Lichenibacterium dinghuense: one gene and its partner. The main gene of each other region encodes a partner of the protein of the gene in region 2 in a complex. Links are inferred from orthologs where the notes say so. Each region holds a gene or a part of one and is shown on either strand. Other genes may lie near its edges.

Region 1 (6,008 bases), 310 kb from region 2 along the record:
GGAACACGCCGCCGCGCATCAGCACGCGGTTGCAGTCCGCGACCAGCGACGCCACCCAGCGCATGTTGGTGTTCTCGCCGCGCGCGCCCTCGGCGCCCTGCAGGCACTCATCGATGTAGCGCTTCACCGGCTCCGGCCAGTGGCGCTGGTTCGCCATGTTGATGGCGAACTCCTTCGTGGCGCGCGGGATGTCGAGCCTGGCGTGGGTCATCGCGAAGGCGTCGCGCTTGCGGTCCAGCGTGAAGCACACCGAGCCCGCGCCCACCGTCATCACGAGGGTGGTCTGTGGGCCGTAGAGCACGTAGCCGCCGGCGAGCTGGGCGCGGCCCGGCTGCAGGAAGCTCTCGTCCGAGGCGGGGTCCACGCCGTCGAGCCGCGGCAGCACGGAGAAGATGGTGCCGATCGACACGTTGATGTCGATGTTGGAGGAGCCGTCGAGCGGGTCGAAGGCGACGAGCAGCCTGCCGTCGGGATCGACCGGCACGGGGTGTTCGTCCTCCTCGGAGGCCACGGCCGCCACGGGGGCGCGGCGGCAGGCCTCGATCAGCAGGCGGTCGGTCAGCTCGTCGAGCGCCTTCTGGGTCTCGCCCTGGACGTTCTCGGTCACCGCGGCGCCGAGGTCCTGTTCGAGGTTGCCCTGCGCCACCAGGGCAGAGATGCCGCGGCAGGCGTCGGCCAGCGCTTCCACGGTCGCGGCGACGTCGCGCCGCCCCGCGTCGGCCCCGGCCCAGCGGGAAAGGTAGTCGGCGAGAAGTTCGGCGGCCATGGCGTGCCCTCGTGTCCGTGTCGTGGTTGCACCCACCGGGTTACCACGAGACGGGGCGCGGTGGCAGGCGGCGCCGATGCGGGCCCGGCGGCTCGGCCCTGGACCCCGCGGCGCTTTTTCACGACAGTCGCGCCGCGCCCGGCCCGCCACGACGGCCGGGGACCGCGGGAGGAACCATGCCGAACCACCTCGTCGCCGGCCTCAGGGCCCGGGCGCCCCACCCCGACCGCCGCGCGATCGAGACGGCCGCGGGCCGCGTGCTGTCCTACCGCGACCTCGACGCGCTGTCGGGCCGGATCGCGCGGGCGCTGGGGGCGCTCGGGGTGAGGCCGGGAGACCGCGTCGCCGCCCAGGTCGAGAAGAGCGTGGAAGCGCTGGCGCTCTACCTCGCGACCGTGCGGGCCGGGGCCGTCTACCTGCCGCTCAACATGGCCTACACGCCGGGCGAGCTCGGCTATTTCGCGTCCGACGCGGCGCCGCGCCTGCTCGTGGTCGACCCGGCCCGCCGGGTCACGCTCGCCGGCCTCGCGGGCGGCGAGGCCGGCACGCGGATCGAGACCCTGGGCGCGGCCGGCGACGGCACCCTCATGGCGCTGGCCGCGGGCGAGCCGCCGGACTTCGCCGACGCGGAGCGCGGGCCGGGCGACCTCGCCGCGATCCTGTACACGTCGGGCACGACGGGGCGCTCGAAGGGCGCCATGCTGACCCACGACAACCTGCTGTCGAACGCGCTGACCCTGGCGGAGCTGTGGCGCTTCACGGCCGAGGACGTGCTGCTCCACGCCCTGCCGGTGTTCCACACGCACGGGCTCTTCGTCGCCACCAACACGCTGCTGGCGGCCGGCGGCGCGATCCTGTTCCTGCCGCGCTTCGATCCCGCCGAGGTGCTGCGCCTGCTGCCGCGCGCGACCGCCATGATGGGCGTGCCGACCTTCTACACGCGCCTGCTCGCCGAGCCGGGCCTCGAGGCGGCGGCGCGGAGGCTGCGGCTCGTGGTGTCGGGCTCCGCGCCGCTGCTCGCCGACACGCACGCGGCCTTCCGGGCGCGCACCGGCCACGCGATCCTCGAGCGCTACGGCATGACCGAGACCAACATGACGACCTCCAACCCCTACGACGGCCCGCGCGTGCCGGGGCGCGTCGGGCCGCCGCTGCCGGGCGTGGAGGTGCGGGTGGTCGACCCGGCCAGCGGAGGCCCGCTGGGCCTCGGGGAAACCGGCATGGTCGAGATCCGCGGCCCCAATGTCTTCGCGGGCTACTGGCGCAACCCCGAGAAGACCGCGGCCGAGTTCACGGCCGACGGCTGGTTCGTGTCGGGCGACCTCGGGCAGTTCGACGGGACGGGCTCGCTCGCCATCGTGGGCCGGGCCAAGGACCTCGTCATCACGGGCGGCTACAACGTCTACCCGAAGGAGGTCGAGGAAGCCATCGACGCCCTGCCGGGCGTGGTCGAGAGCGCCGTCATCGGCCTGCCGGACGCCGACCTCGGCGAGGCCGTCACCGCCGTGGTGGTGCGGGCCCGCGAGGGCGGACCCGACGCCGAAGCCGTGCTCGGCGCGCTCGCCGGCCGGCTCGCCCGCTTCAAGCAGCCGCGGCGCGTCGTCTTCGTCGACGAGCTCCCGCGCAACGCCATGGGCAAGGTGCAGAAGGCTGCGCTGCGCGCGCACTTCACCCCTTGAATGCAATCCAGAGCACGCTTTTTACCCGATCGGACTTGAACGGGACAGCGGTTCGGATTAATCTCATGGGATCGATATTACGGCCGGACGAATTGGCTTCGTGCGCTCCATCACGGCGCACCGCTGACGACTTCTCTCCTCAAATCGGTACCACCCGCCGTCCAGTCCCGCATCGCTGGAATGGACGGCAAATCCTGATTTCAGGAAAGGACAGACATCATGGCGACCGGCACTGTGAAGTGGTTCAACGCGACCAAGGGCTTCGGCTTCATCCAGCCCGACGACGGCAAGCAGGACGTGTTCGTCCACATCTCCGCCGTGGAGCGCGCGGGACTGTCGAGCCTCAACGAAGGACAGAAGATCACCTACGAGCTCGTCGCCGACCGGCGCTCGGGCAAGATGGCGGCCGACAACCTCAAGGCTGAGTGATCCCCCTCACGGGGTCAATCCCATCCAACATCGAAGGGCCGGACGTGTTCCGGCCCTTTCCGCGTTCCCGTCCCGAGCCCCTTCCGCGCGGGGCGGGATCGGCCTAAAGGTTCGGCTTCTGTTCCCGTCCCGCGCGCGGGACGGCCCCGCCCGGGGCCGGTCCCCCAGGAGCCGCCCTTGGCCGAACCCACCTCCGCCCAGCCGGCATCCGTTCCCTCGGTGCACGCGCCTTCGGCCCCCGCGCCGCGCCCCGGCGGCATCGCCGATCGCGCCCGGGCCCAGATCGCGGCGCCCTATCTCGACGGCCTCAACGCCGAGCAGCGCCGCGCGGTGGAGACGCTCGACGGCCCCGTGCTGGTGCTGGCGGGCGCCGGCACGGGCAAGACGCGCGTGCTCACGACGCGCATCGCGCACCTGCTCGCGACGGGCCGCGCGCGGCCGCACGAGATCCTCGCCGTCACCTTCACGAACAAGGCGGCGCGCGAGATGAAGGAGCGCATCGGCAGGCTCGTCGGCCCGGCCGGCGAGGGCATGCCCTGGCTCGGCACCTTCCACGCCATCTCGACCAAGATCCTGCGCCGCCACGCCGAGCTCGTCGGTCTGAAGAGCGGCTTCACCATCCTCGACACCGACGACCAGATCCGCCTGCTGAAGCAGGTGCTGCAGGCCGCCAACGTCGACGACAAGCGCTGGCCGGCGCGCGGCCTCGCCCACCAGATCGACGCCTGGAAGAACCGCGGCCTCGACCCCGCCCGTGTGCCGCCCGGCGAGGCCGGCGCCTTCGCGGGCGGCAAGGGCGGCACGCTCTACGCCGCCTACCAGGCGCGGCTGAAGACGCTGAACGCGACCGACTTCGGCGACCTCCTGCTCGAATGCCTGCGCCTGTTCCGCGAGAACCCGGACGTGCTGGAGCGCTACCAGTCGTGGTTCCGCTACATGCTGGTCGACGAGTACCAGGACACCAACGTGGTCCAGTACTTGTGGCTGCGCATGCTGGCGCAGGGGCGCCACAACCTGTGCTGCGTCGGCGACGACGACCAGTCGATCTACGGCTGGCGCGGCGCCGAGGTCGACAACATCCTGCGCTTCGAGCACGACTTCCCCGGCGCCGCCGTGGTGAAGCTGGAAAACAACTACCGCTCGACCGGCCACATCCTCGGCGCCGCCTCGGGGCTGATCGCCCGCAACGAGGACCGGCTCGGCAAGACCCTCTACACCGAGGGCGAGGCCGGCGCGAAGCCCGTCGTCTCCGGCGTGTGGGATTCGGAGGAGGAGGCGCGGCAGGTCGGCGAGGAGATCGAGCAGCTCCACCGGCAGAAGCACTCGCTCGATGGGATCGCGGTCCTCGTGCGTGCCTCGTTCCAGATGCGCGAGTTCGAGGAGCGCTTCATCACCTTGGGGCTCCCGTATCGCGTGATCGGCGGCCCGCGCTTCTACGAGCGGCTGGAGATCCGCGACGCGCTGGCCTACCTGCGCTGCGTCGCCCAGCCCGACGACGACCTCGCCTTCGAGCGCATCGTCAACACGCCGAAGCGCGGCCTCGGCGACTCGACGGTCGGCGTGCTGCGCGCCTTCGGCCGCGACCGCGACCTGCCGCTGATGGCCTCGGCCGCCATGATGGTCGAGACCGACGAGCTGAAGCCCAAGCAGCGCCAGACCCTGCGGGCGCTGGTGTCGGACTTCGCGCGCTGGCGGGCCGCCCTGGGCTCGGTGCCGCATTCCGAGCTCGCCGAGCGCATCCTGGAGGAGTCGGGCTACACCGACTTCTGGCAGAAGGACCGCTCCGCCGAGGCCGCGGGGCGCCTCGAAAACCTCAAGGAGCTCGTGCGCTCCATGGAGGAGTTCCCCGACCTCGTGTCCTTCCTGGAGCATATCTCGCTCGTGATGGACGCGGAGAACGCCGGGACGGAGGAGCGCGTCTCCATCATGACGCTGCACGGCGCCAAGGGGCTGGAGTTCGACACGGTGTTCCTGCCGGGCTGGGAGGAGGGGTTGTTCCCGCACCAGCGCTCGCTCGACGACAACGGCCGCGCGGGCCTCGAAGAGGAGCGGCGCCTCGCCTACGTGGGGATCACCCGCGCCAAGCGCCGCGCCTTCATCTACTTCGCCACCAACCGCCGCATCCACGGCCTGTGGCAGACCACGATCCCGTCGCGCTTCCTCGACGAACTGCCCGAGGCTCACGTCGAGGTCGCCGAGGCGGCGCGCGAGAAGCGGTCGGGCTACGGGCCGTCGCGCTTCGACACCGTGCAGGCCTTCGGCGCCTCCACCTACGCGACGCCGGGGTGGCAGCGGGCGCAGCGCCAGGGCGCCGGCGCGACCTCGGGCACGGCGCGCCTGCCGGGGGTGATCGAGGGCGAACTGATCGCGAAGTCGACCCAGACGGCGCATTTCACCGTCGGCGCGCGCGTGATGCACCAGAAGTTCGGGCCAGGCGCGGTGGCGGCGGTCGACGGCAACAAGCTCACGGTGGACTTCGACCGCGCCGGGCGAAAGATGGTGCTGGAGAGTTTCGTGCAGGCGGCGTGAGCCGACGTCAGCTCCGGCCGCCGCCGAGCATCAGGGCGAGCAGGTCGGATCGCTCATCGTCGGGCGCGGCAGCGAACGAGGTGCTGGCCTGTTCGGCGCGACCGATGGCCGCAAGGGCATCCTCGTGTTGAAGCCTCACCGCTGGATCGTAGTCCGCGGCATGCCGTGAAGCTTGAAGTAGAACGAAAGCGCCGGCGAACCTGCGGAGGCCGGGGTCGAACGAGGTGCGCCTGAGTTGCCTCTGCAGCGTCGGAGCAAGACTGCTCCGGGCTGCATCCTCGCAGACACGCTTCATGCGGCCGTGGTCGAAGGATCGGTACAGGATGGCATGACCCGCCTGAGCGCGCTTGTGCGCGCCGAAGAACCGATCAGCCCCAGCCTCAAGCACAGTATGAAACAGGGCGTAGTAGGCTGTCGAGATCGAGCGACGGACCATTGCATCGTTCGGCGGTCCGACCTGCGACGAGGCGAGCAGCCTAGCGACGTCGAGCAACTCACTCGGCCGCGGCACTGCGCGCGAACGTCCAAGTTCCATCAGATTTGATTCGCACGAATGGAAAGTGCTCGTCCTCTCTCGCGTCGAGATCGTCGATTATGGCAGTGGT
Region 2 (8,123 bases):
CTTCGTTTTTCCTGAAGCGTCAACAAATTCCTGCTTCCAAGAAACTGCAGAACGAAAGCTGGCTCCGGCATTAAAAAAATAGCCTTTGACTACCGCAAGTGTCATTCCAATTCCATTGTCGAAGACGGTCAGACGACCGTCGTCTCCTTCCAACTTAAGCTCAACTCGCACAAAAGGCTGATGTCCTTGGTCGTTACCCGCAATAACCAGAGATTCTTCAACTGCGTCCACTGAATTTTGAATGAGTTCTCTCACACCATAACCAGGATTATTTCCATAAAGCGGAGCTAGCAGCAGAGATAACATTTCTGCCTCTGCAACGTTAAATTTTATTCTCTCTGGAATATATCCGAGCTGGAGTTCCCTCTCTGATAAAGAGGACCGTACTCGACGCAGAAAAAAAACCTAAATTCGACAGACCATTTTCTGTTTGCCGTCCATATACCTCCCCGAATACCGCCCAGCAATTATCAATTTCCGACTGCAATCCGTCCAACCATTCGTTTAATCTCAAATAGTCTGAAACAGACAAAGGGTTTGCGTCGATGAATATCGCAAAAGGATCATCATGGGTCCTTGTGATATTCTTTATACTGGCGTGCACTCTCCATTCCTGCCGTGAAATCGGACTTTCAACAGGATGGACAAGAGCACGAAGTGGAGGGGCTCGACTCGCTTGCAGCTGCGCATAATCGGCTATCCGGAGCATAGCCATTAGAAACACGATATGCGTTCTATTGAAATCCCGTAGATCGAACTTAGCCTCGATGTACTTAAAATGTTTTCTCAAGGGATCGCCGTGGCTCCTTGCTATGAGACCGACCAGATCACACTCTTCAGTCTTGAAGCCAGCCATAAGGTTGGGTAGACCCAAAGTGACATCTAGCCCGAGCGCAAGATCGTGAGCAAGCCGTGGATGATTGCGGCGCAGAAACTCGCCTATCAATCTGCGATGTCTGTCTGTATATTCATTGATATTGCCCGGAAGTTCGTTCACGCCCTTCGTGTCTCCAAAAATTCCTTCAAGATTTTTCTGATTGAACCGTTTAGCTTCTTCGAAGAAGCTATTCCAAAGCGAAGGCCAGCTTACATTATCTAGAGCTGTTTCCGTCCGGTTTGATTCGGGACGGTGTAGCGGTTTCGGTCGGGTTGTGATTCGGTGAGGGCTACCTTTGCGGGATGCCCCTGATGCCAAGAGCCCTGTCTGCGGACCTACGCGAGCGTGTTCTGGCCGCTATTGAGGCGGGCTCCTCCTGCCGCCAGGCGGCCGAGCGTTTCGGTGTCGGGATCGCGACGGCGATCCGCTGGCAAGCCCGCTTCCGGGCCGAAGGCGTGGTCGCGGCCAAGCCGATGGGCGGAGACCAGCGCTCCCGCAACATCGAGGCCCACGCGGAGATGATCCTGCAGGCGTGCGAGGCGGAGCCGCAGGCGTACCTGCGCGAGCTGCGTGAAAGCTTGCGCGAGAAGGGTGTCAGCACGAGCACGAGCGGGCTGCACCGCTTCTTCGCGCGCCACAAGATCAGCCGTAAAAAAGGGATCTGCACGCCGCCGAGCAAAGCCGTCCCGACGTGATGAAGGCGCGCGAGGACTGGTTCGAGGGTCAACTCGACGTGGACCCCGAGCGGGTCGTCTTTCTCGATGAGACAGCGGCGGCCACCAACATGACCCGCCGCCATGGCCGGGCCAGGCGTGGCGAGCGCTGCCGCATCGCGGTGCCGCACGGGCACTACAAGACCACCACGGTCACGGCGGCCCTGCGGGAAGCGGTCCCTTTGCGATCGAACTGATGGACGGCGCCACAAACGGGGCGCGGTTTCTGGCCTACGTCACCGACATCCTCATCCCGGCTCTCAGGCCCGGCGACACGGTCGTGATGGACAACCTAAGCGCTCACAAGGTGAAAGGCGTGCGGGAGGCCATCGAAACAGCGGGGGCTCGCTTGCTCTACCTTCCGGCATACAGCCCTGACTTCAATCCCATCGAGAACGCCTTCGCCAAGCTGAAGGCCTTGCTTCGCACAGCGGCGGCCCGCACCGTCACGGATCTGCGCGTCGCCATCCGGAAAGCCTTCACCCGCTTCACCCCTGACGAGTGCCGTAACTACCTCGCCGCGGCTGGCTACGATGCCTACGACCCCACCTGATCGGAAATAGCTCTAACGTGCTGTAGACCCGTGAATGATTATGATCAATCAATCTTGTAAAATGGGTTTCTGTTAAATGCATACCTGCGTCATGACAAAAGCACGCCAGCAGGAAATATGACAAATCCCGCGCAGACAATATTCTTTGAGCCGTCGATGACGCAAACTCGATTCCAGTTTTGAAGACGTCAAGGCTATGCGCCGCAGAATGATCAGTGTAGTGTTTGAAAAATGGTGTATTGGAGTGCTGAAACCATTCGTAGAATCTATTCAAAGCAGGCATGGTGATTGGAACGACACTTCCATCAGGCCGGAAGGTGTCGGCGACGTAATCTGGCAGCTGTTTTTCGATTGAGTGCGAACTTATCAAGTCGGTCTCCATCGATACGTTGTGGGAGCATGAGTATGTTTGCGATCGAACCGATACAAACGAAGCGTATTAGTCTATTATTCGCGAACCTTGATCTGCGTCCGGCATTCACAGGACGAGTCTCAATGAAATCTAAGAGTCACCTCCGCCCCCGCCCCTTCCGCCAGTTGCTCACCCCCGGGTCGGGCCGCTCCGGCCGAACGTAGGTCTCGCCCCCGGCCGGCGCCTCCTCGCGCCCCGGCCCCATCTCGTCGAGCCTGGGTTTACGCGCTCGTCCCTCGGCGCCCCGCGCCGGCCCGGCCTCGCCGCCCCCGAAGTTGTGCGGCCCCATGTCGGCGTCGCGCGGCTTGCGCGGCCCGCCCTGCGCGGCCGAGCGCGCCATCGCGGCCCCGCGCGCGGTCCCCGACGGCACCGACCCCGGCCGCCCCGCTGTCGAGCGGCCCGTGCCGGCCGGCAGGTTCGCGGCGGCGCCGAAGGTGCGCTCGCCCGCGTAGCGGCCCGCCTCGCGCTCGACGTCGGCCTGGCGCGCCATCGGGTCGGCCCCGATGGCGAGGTCGGTCGCCTCCAGGCGCTTCAGCTCGTCGCGCAGCCGCGCCGCCTCCTCGAACTCGAGGTTCGCCGCCGCGGCGCGCATGCGCTTCTCGATGTCGGCGATGGCGGCCTTGAGGTTGTGGCCCATCAGGGCCTCGGGCGCGGCGAGGCCGGTGTCGACCGTGACGTGGTCGGCCTCGTAGACGCTCTGCAGGATGTCGGCGATGCCGCGCTTGATGGTGGCGGGGGTGATGCCGTTGGCGGCGTTGTAGGCCTCCTGCTTCTCGCGGCGGCGCACCGTCTCGGCCATGGCGCGGTCCATCGAGCCGGTGACGTTGTCGGCGTAGAGCACCACCTTGCCCTCGACGTTGCGGGCCGCGCGGCCGATCGTCTGGATCAGCGACGTCTCGGAGCGGAGGAACCCCTCCTTGTCGGCGTCGAGGATGCCCACGAAGGCGCATTCCGGGATGTCGAGGCCCTCGCGTAAAAGGTTGATGCCCACCAGCACGTCGAAGGTGCCGAGGCGCAGGTCGCGGATGATCTCGATGCGCTCGATCGTGTCGATGTCCGAGTGCATGTAGCGCACCTTCACGTTGTTGTCGTGGAGGTACTCGGTCAGGTCCTCGGCCATGCGCTTGGTCAGCACGGTGACGAGCGAGCGGTAGCCCTTGGCGGCCGTGTCGCGGATCTCGCCCAGCACGTCGTCGACTTGGCTGCGGGCGGGGCGCACCTCGACCGGCGGGTCGATGAGCCCCGTGGGGCGGATCACCTGCTCGACGAAGACGCCCTGCGCGCGCTCGATCTCCCACGGGCCCGGCGTCGCCGACACGTGCACGGTCTGCGGCCGCATCGCGTCCCATTCCTCGAAGCGCAGGGGGCGGTTGTCGAGGCAGGAGGGCAGGCGGAAGCCGTATTCGGCCAGCGTCGCCTTGCGGCGGAAGTCGCCCTTGTACATGGCGCCGATCTGCGGGACCGTGACGTGGCTCTCGTCCGTGAACACGAGGGCGTTGTCGGGCAGGTATTCGAACAGGGTCGGCGGCGGCTCGCCCGGCTGGCGGCCGGTGAGGTAGCGCGAATAGTTCTCGATGCCCTGGCACACGCCGGTGGCCTCCAGCATCTCCAGGTCGAACAGCGTGCGCTGCTCCAGCCGCTGCGCTTCGAGCAGCCGCCCCTGCGCGAAGAGCTGGTCGAGCCGCTCCTTCAGCTCGGCCTTGATGGCCTTGATGCTCTGGATGAGGGTCGGCCGCGGGGTGACGTAGTGCGAGTTGGCGTAAACCTTGGCGAACTTCAGGTCGTTGGTCTTCTTGCCGGTGAGCGGGTCGAATTCCTGGATCGACTCCACCTCGTCGCCGAAGAAGTTGAAGCGCCAGCCGCGGTCCTCGTAGTGGGCCGGGAACATCTCCACCGTGTCGCCGCGGACGCGGAAGTTGCCGCGCGTGAAGTCCGGCGTGCGCTTGTACTGCAGCGCCACGAGGTCGGCGATGAGCTGGCGCTGGTCGATGCGGTCGCCGACGCTCACCGTGAACGTCATGGCCGTGTAGGTTTCGACCGAGCCGATGCCGTAGATGCAGGACACGGAGGCGACGATGATGACGTCGTCGCGCTCCAGCAGCGACCGGGTGGCGGCGTGGCGCATCCGGTCGATCTGCTCGTTGATGGTCGACTCCTTCTCGATGTAGGTGTCACTCCGCGGCACGTAGGCCTCGGGCTGGTAGTAGTCGTAGTAGGAGACGAAATATTCCACCGCGTTGTCGGGGAAGAAGCTCTTGAACTCGCCGTAGAGCTGCGCCGCCAGGGTCTTGTTGGGGGCGAGGATGAGGGCGGGGCGGCCCGTCTCGGCGATCACCTGCGCCATGGTGAAGGTCTTGCCAGAGCCGGTGACGCCGAGCAGCACCTGGTCGCGCTCGGTGTTCTTCACGCCGGCCACGAGCTCGCGGATCGCGGTGGGCTGGTCGCCCTTCGGCTCGTAGTCGCTGTGGATCCTGAAGCGGATGCCGCCCTCGCTCTTCTCCGGCCGGGCGGGGCGGTGCGGCACCCAGGGCCTGGCGCTGATGCGGGCGTCGCCGCTCTTCAGCAGCCGCTCCAGCACGTCGGCCGTGGCGGCCGCGCCGGTCACGCCGCGGGCGAGCTGGATCGTCCCGCCGCCGTCGGCCGGCGGCGCGGGCTCGAAGCGGGCCTGCGGGGCTTCGCCGAAGCCGCCGCGCGTGGGGTCCCGGTCCGCCACGGCGGCGGGGGAGCGCGGCTCGTTCAGGGCGGGGTTCAGCAGGGCGGCGAGGTGCTCGTCGAGCGGCACGAGGTCGGGCCGGCCGGCCTTGGGGGCCGCGCCGCGCCGGGGCTTCTTGGCCTCGGGCGCCGCCGCCGCGGCCTTGGGCCGGCCCGGCTTGCGGGCGGGAGCGTCGATCGTGTCGGCGTCGGCGGGCGTGCGGCTCTTCGGCATGCCGGCAATATGGGGTCGCGCGGGCGGGACGGGAAGCCGCGATCCGCCGCGCCCCGCCGGTCCCCGCTCACGGCACCGGCGCCACCCCGTCGGCCACGGGCCGCCCCCGCAGCCGCTCGCGCGCGAAGACCGCGAGGCCGGAGGCGATGATGATGGCCGAGCCCAGCACCACGCTCGGCCCCGGCACGTCGCCCCACACGGCGTAGCCCATCAGGGCCGCCCACACGATCGAGGCATATTGGAACGGCGCGAGCAGCGAGGCCGGCGCCAGCGCCAGCGCGCGGGTGATGCACACGAAGCAGCACATCGACACGGCGCCCACCAGGGTCATCAGGCCGAGGTCGAAGGCGCCGGGCGACACGAAGCCGGTGGGCAGCAGCGCCGCGCCGGCGAGGCCGGTGCCGAGGTACTGCCAGGCGGTGAGGGTGAGCCAGCCCGAGCGGCGCAGGCGGCGCGTCACCGTCACCGAACCCGCGAAGGCGGTGGCGCCGACGATCGCCACCAGCGCGGGCGCCGAGAAGGACGCGCCCGAGGGGCGCAGCGCCAGCACCACGCCCCCGAAGCCGACCGCCACCGCGGTCCAGCGGAAGGCGCCCACCGGCTCGCCGAGGAACAGCGCCGACAGCGCCGTGATGATCAGCGGCGCCGCGAGGTAGAAGCACATCACGTCGGCCAGCGGCAGGTCCCGCGTGGCGAAGTAGAAGGCGAAGCTGTCCACCAGCGCGCAGGCGATGCGCAGGGCGTGGGGGCGCCACTGGTCGCGGATGTCGAGCTCCGGCCGCCGCCACAGCACCAGCGGCACCAGCACGGCGCCGGCGCCGAGGCTGCGCAGCGCCAGGAGCTCCGGCACGCCGTAGGGCCCCACCAGCCACTTGCCGAGCGCGTCGTTGAGCGCGAACAGCAGCACGCCGAGCGAGTAGAGCGCGATGCCGCCGCCGGGACCGCTCAATGCTTCTCCGCCCGCATGGCCCGATCGGCGCCGCCCTCGGGCACCGGCATGAAGTTGCGCGACAGCGTGTGGTAGACCCCGTGCGGGTAGACGGCCTTCGACACCGCGTTGGCAAGCAGCGCGCAGACCATGATGGGGATCACGAGGCCGTGGTTCTCCGTCATCTCGTCGACGATGACGAAGGAGGTGATCGGCGCCTGCACGACGCCGGACAGGTAGCTCACCATGCCGAGGATGGTCAGCACGCCGATCGGCGTCATGGGCAGCAGCCCGTGCAGGTCCGCCGCGAGGCCGGCCCCCACCGCCAGCGAGGGCGCGAAGATGCCGCCCGGGATGCCGCTGATCGAGGACAGGACGGTGGCCAGGAACTTCATCGGCCCGAAGCTCGCCGGCACCGTCGACGTGCCGTGGAGAATGGCCTTGGCCTGCTCGTAGCCCGTGCCGAAGACGCTGTTCTCGGCCCCCAGGCCGCACAGCGCCACGCCGAGCCCGCACAGCGCCGCGAAGAGGATCGGCCGGGTCCGGATGGCCGCTCCCACGGCGCCGGGCAGGCCGCGGCCGACCTCGATCAGGGCGCGGCTGAAGAGCCCGCCGAAGAGCCCGCCCGCGACCGCGATGACCGGCACGGCCAGCCATTCGAAGCCGAACGGCATGGCGTCCGAGGTGCGGCCGAAATAGGTGTAGTCGCCGATGAGCGCGAGCGAGGTCAGGCCAGCGGCGATCACCGTGCCGAGGATCAGGCCGCTGGTGCGCTCCTCGAAGGAGCGGCTCATCTCCTCGATGCCGAAGATGATGCCGGCCAGGGGGGCGTTGAAGGCCGCGGCGATGCCGGCCGCCGAGCCGGCGATCAGCAGCCCCGGCTGGCGGTGCGGCGCGAGGCGCCCGAGCGCGTACATCACGGAGGCGCCGACCTGCACGGTGGGGCCCTCGCGCCCCGTCGAGGCGCCGCAGGCGAGGCCGAGGATCAGCAGCAGGATCTTGCCCGCCGCGACCTGCAGGCTCACCAACGGCTGGCGCCGGACGGGGTCGGCCGTCTGGTGCGCCGCGATGACCTGCGGGATGCCGCTGCCGCCCGAGGTGGGAAAGTAGCGCCGCGCGAGCCAGGCCGACAGCGCGAAGCCGAGCGGCGTCACGACGAAGGGCGCGGCGGGAGACCGGTCCACCACGGCGGCGAACAGCGACTGCGCGCGGTCGGCCAGCAGCGCCATGGCGACCGCGAGCCCGCCCACCGCGAGGCCGCCGAAGAGGTAGATGGCACGCCGCCGGATGCGGGGCCACCAGATGCGAAAGGCGCGGAGGCGGAGGCTGCGCCGGAGCGTGCGGTGGCGTGGGGACGACGACATGCGCCCCGTATCGGGGATTCGCCCGGGCGCCACAACACCGGAAGGCGTCAGGGCAGGGCGGCGAGCTTGGATTCGACGAGGGCGACGAACCGGATGGCTTCGTCGACAGCCTCTCGCGCTTCGTCAGGCGTCGCCCGCATCCTGTCTCCGACACCGTAGTCCGCCACAGCCTTGAACTCGTAGGCTCTGGACAGGAACACACGCAGGGTCGGCCCGAAACTCTCGTCGTTCCGGACCAAGCGGGCGAACTCGGTGTGGACGCCGTTGTGCGTCTTCAGCACGCGGCTTGTCCTGTCGAAGATCAAGGCTTGAGCCGCATGGAAGGCGGCCAAGTATGCCGTGCGCGCCGC

The links. The genes of interacting proteins can lie anywhere in the genome.
Region 1: the proteins of uvrB (region 2) and L7N97_RS05350 are in contact, whole or in part, in a crystal structure (PDB 7EGT), measured with the Thermus thermophilus proteins. The link is inferred for Lichenibacterium dinghuense from one-to-one orthologs. Residues at the interface, in WP_096411307.1 of Thermus thermophilus: Glu23, Leu25, Arg26, Asp27, Gly28, Glu29, Arg30, Phe31, Arg55, Glu326, Asp327, Phe328, Glu379, Ser382, Gln383, His398, Gly400, Arg401; in WP_096412145.1 of Thermus thermophilus: His654, Arg656, Phe657, Gln666, Asp668, Glu669, Lys680, Arg681, Leu682, Ser683, Lys685, Tyr686, Ala687.

Annotation. Positions count from the first base shown.
Region 1 is NZ_JAJLMN010000001.1:1,106,976-1,112,983, reverse strand. Bases 2,727-5,727 are described here. They hold L7N97_RS05350 (ATP-dependent helicase), read left to right. Parts: upstream 2,727-3,051; coding sequence 3,052-5,403; downstream 5,404-5,727. Other genes in these bases: L7N97_RS05345 (hypothetical protein), read right to left, coding at 5,411-5,727; L7N97_RS05355 (cold-shock protein), read left to right, coding at 2,727-2,874. Outside these bases: L7N97_RS05365 (class 1 fructose-bisphosphatase), read right to left, coding at 1-766; L7N97_RS05360 (malonate--CoA ligase), read left to right, coding at 943-2,445; more of L7N97_RS05355, read left to right, coding at 2,665-2,726; more of L7N97_RS05345, read right to left, coding at 5,728-5,896; L7N97_RS05340 (hypothetical protein), read right to left, coding at 5,898-6,008. UniProt on the Escherichia coli protein: A helicase with DNA-dependent ATPase activity. Unwinds DNA duplexes with 3'-5' polarity. Translocates on single-stranded DNA with 3'-5' polarity. Initiates unwinding more efficiently from a nicked substrate than double-stranded DNA.
Region 2 is NZ_JAJLMN010000001.1:795,626-803,748, reverse strand. What follows is about bases 2,453-5,831. They hold uvrB (excinuclease ABC subunit UvrB), read right to left. Parts: upstream 5,482-5,831; coding sequence 2,653-5,481; downstream 2,453-2,652. Other genes in these bases: L7N97_RS03770 (DMT family transporter), read right to left, coding at 5,549-5,831. Also shown: L7N97_RS03790 (ATP-binding protein), read right to left, coding at 1-306; L7N97_RS03785 (HD domain-containing protein), read right to left, coding at 323-1,195; L7N97_RS30485 (HD domain-containing protein), read right to left, coding at 2,079-2,426; more of L7N97_RS03770, read right to left, coding at 5,832-6,430; L7N97_RS03765 (chloride channel protein), read right to left, coding at 6,427-7,773; L7N97_RS03760 (HEPN domain-containing protein), read right to left, coding at 7,821-8,123. UniProt on the Escherichia coli protein: The UvrABC repair system catalyzes the recognition and processing of DNA lesions. A damage recognition complex composed of 2 UvrA and 2 UvrB subunits scans DNA for abnormalities.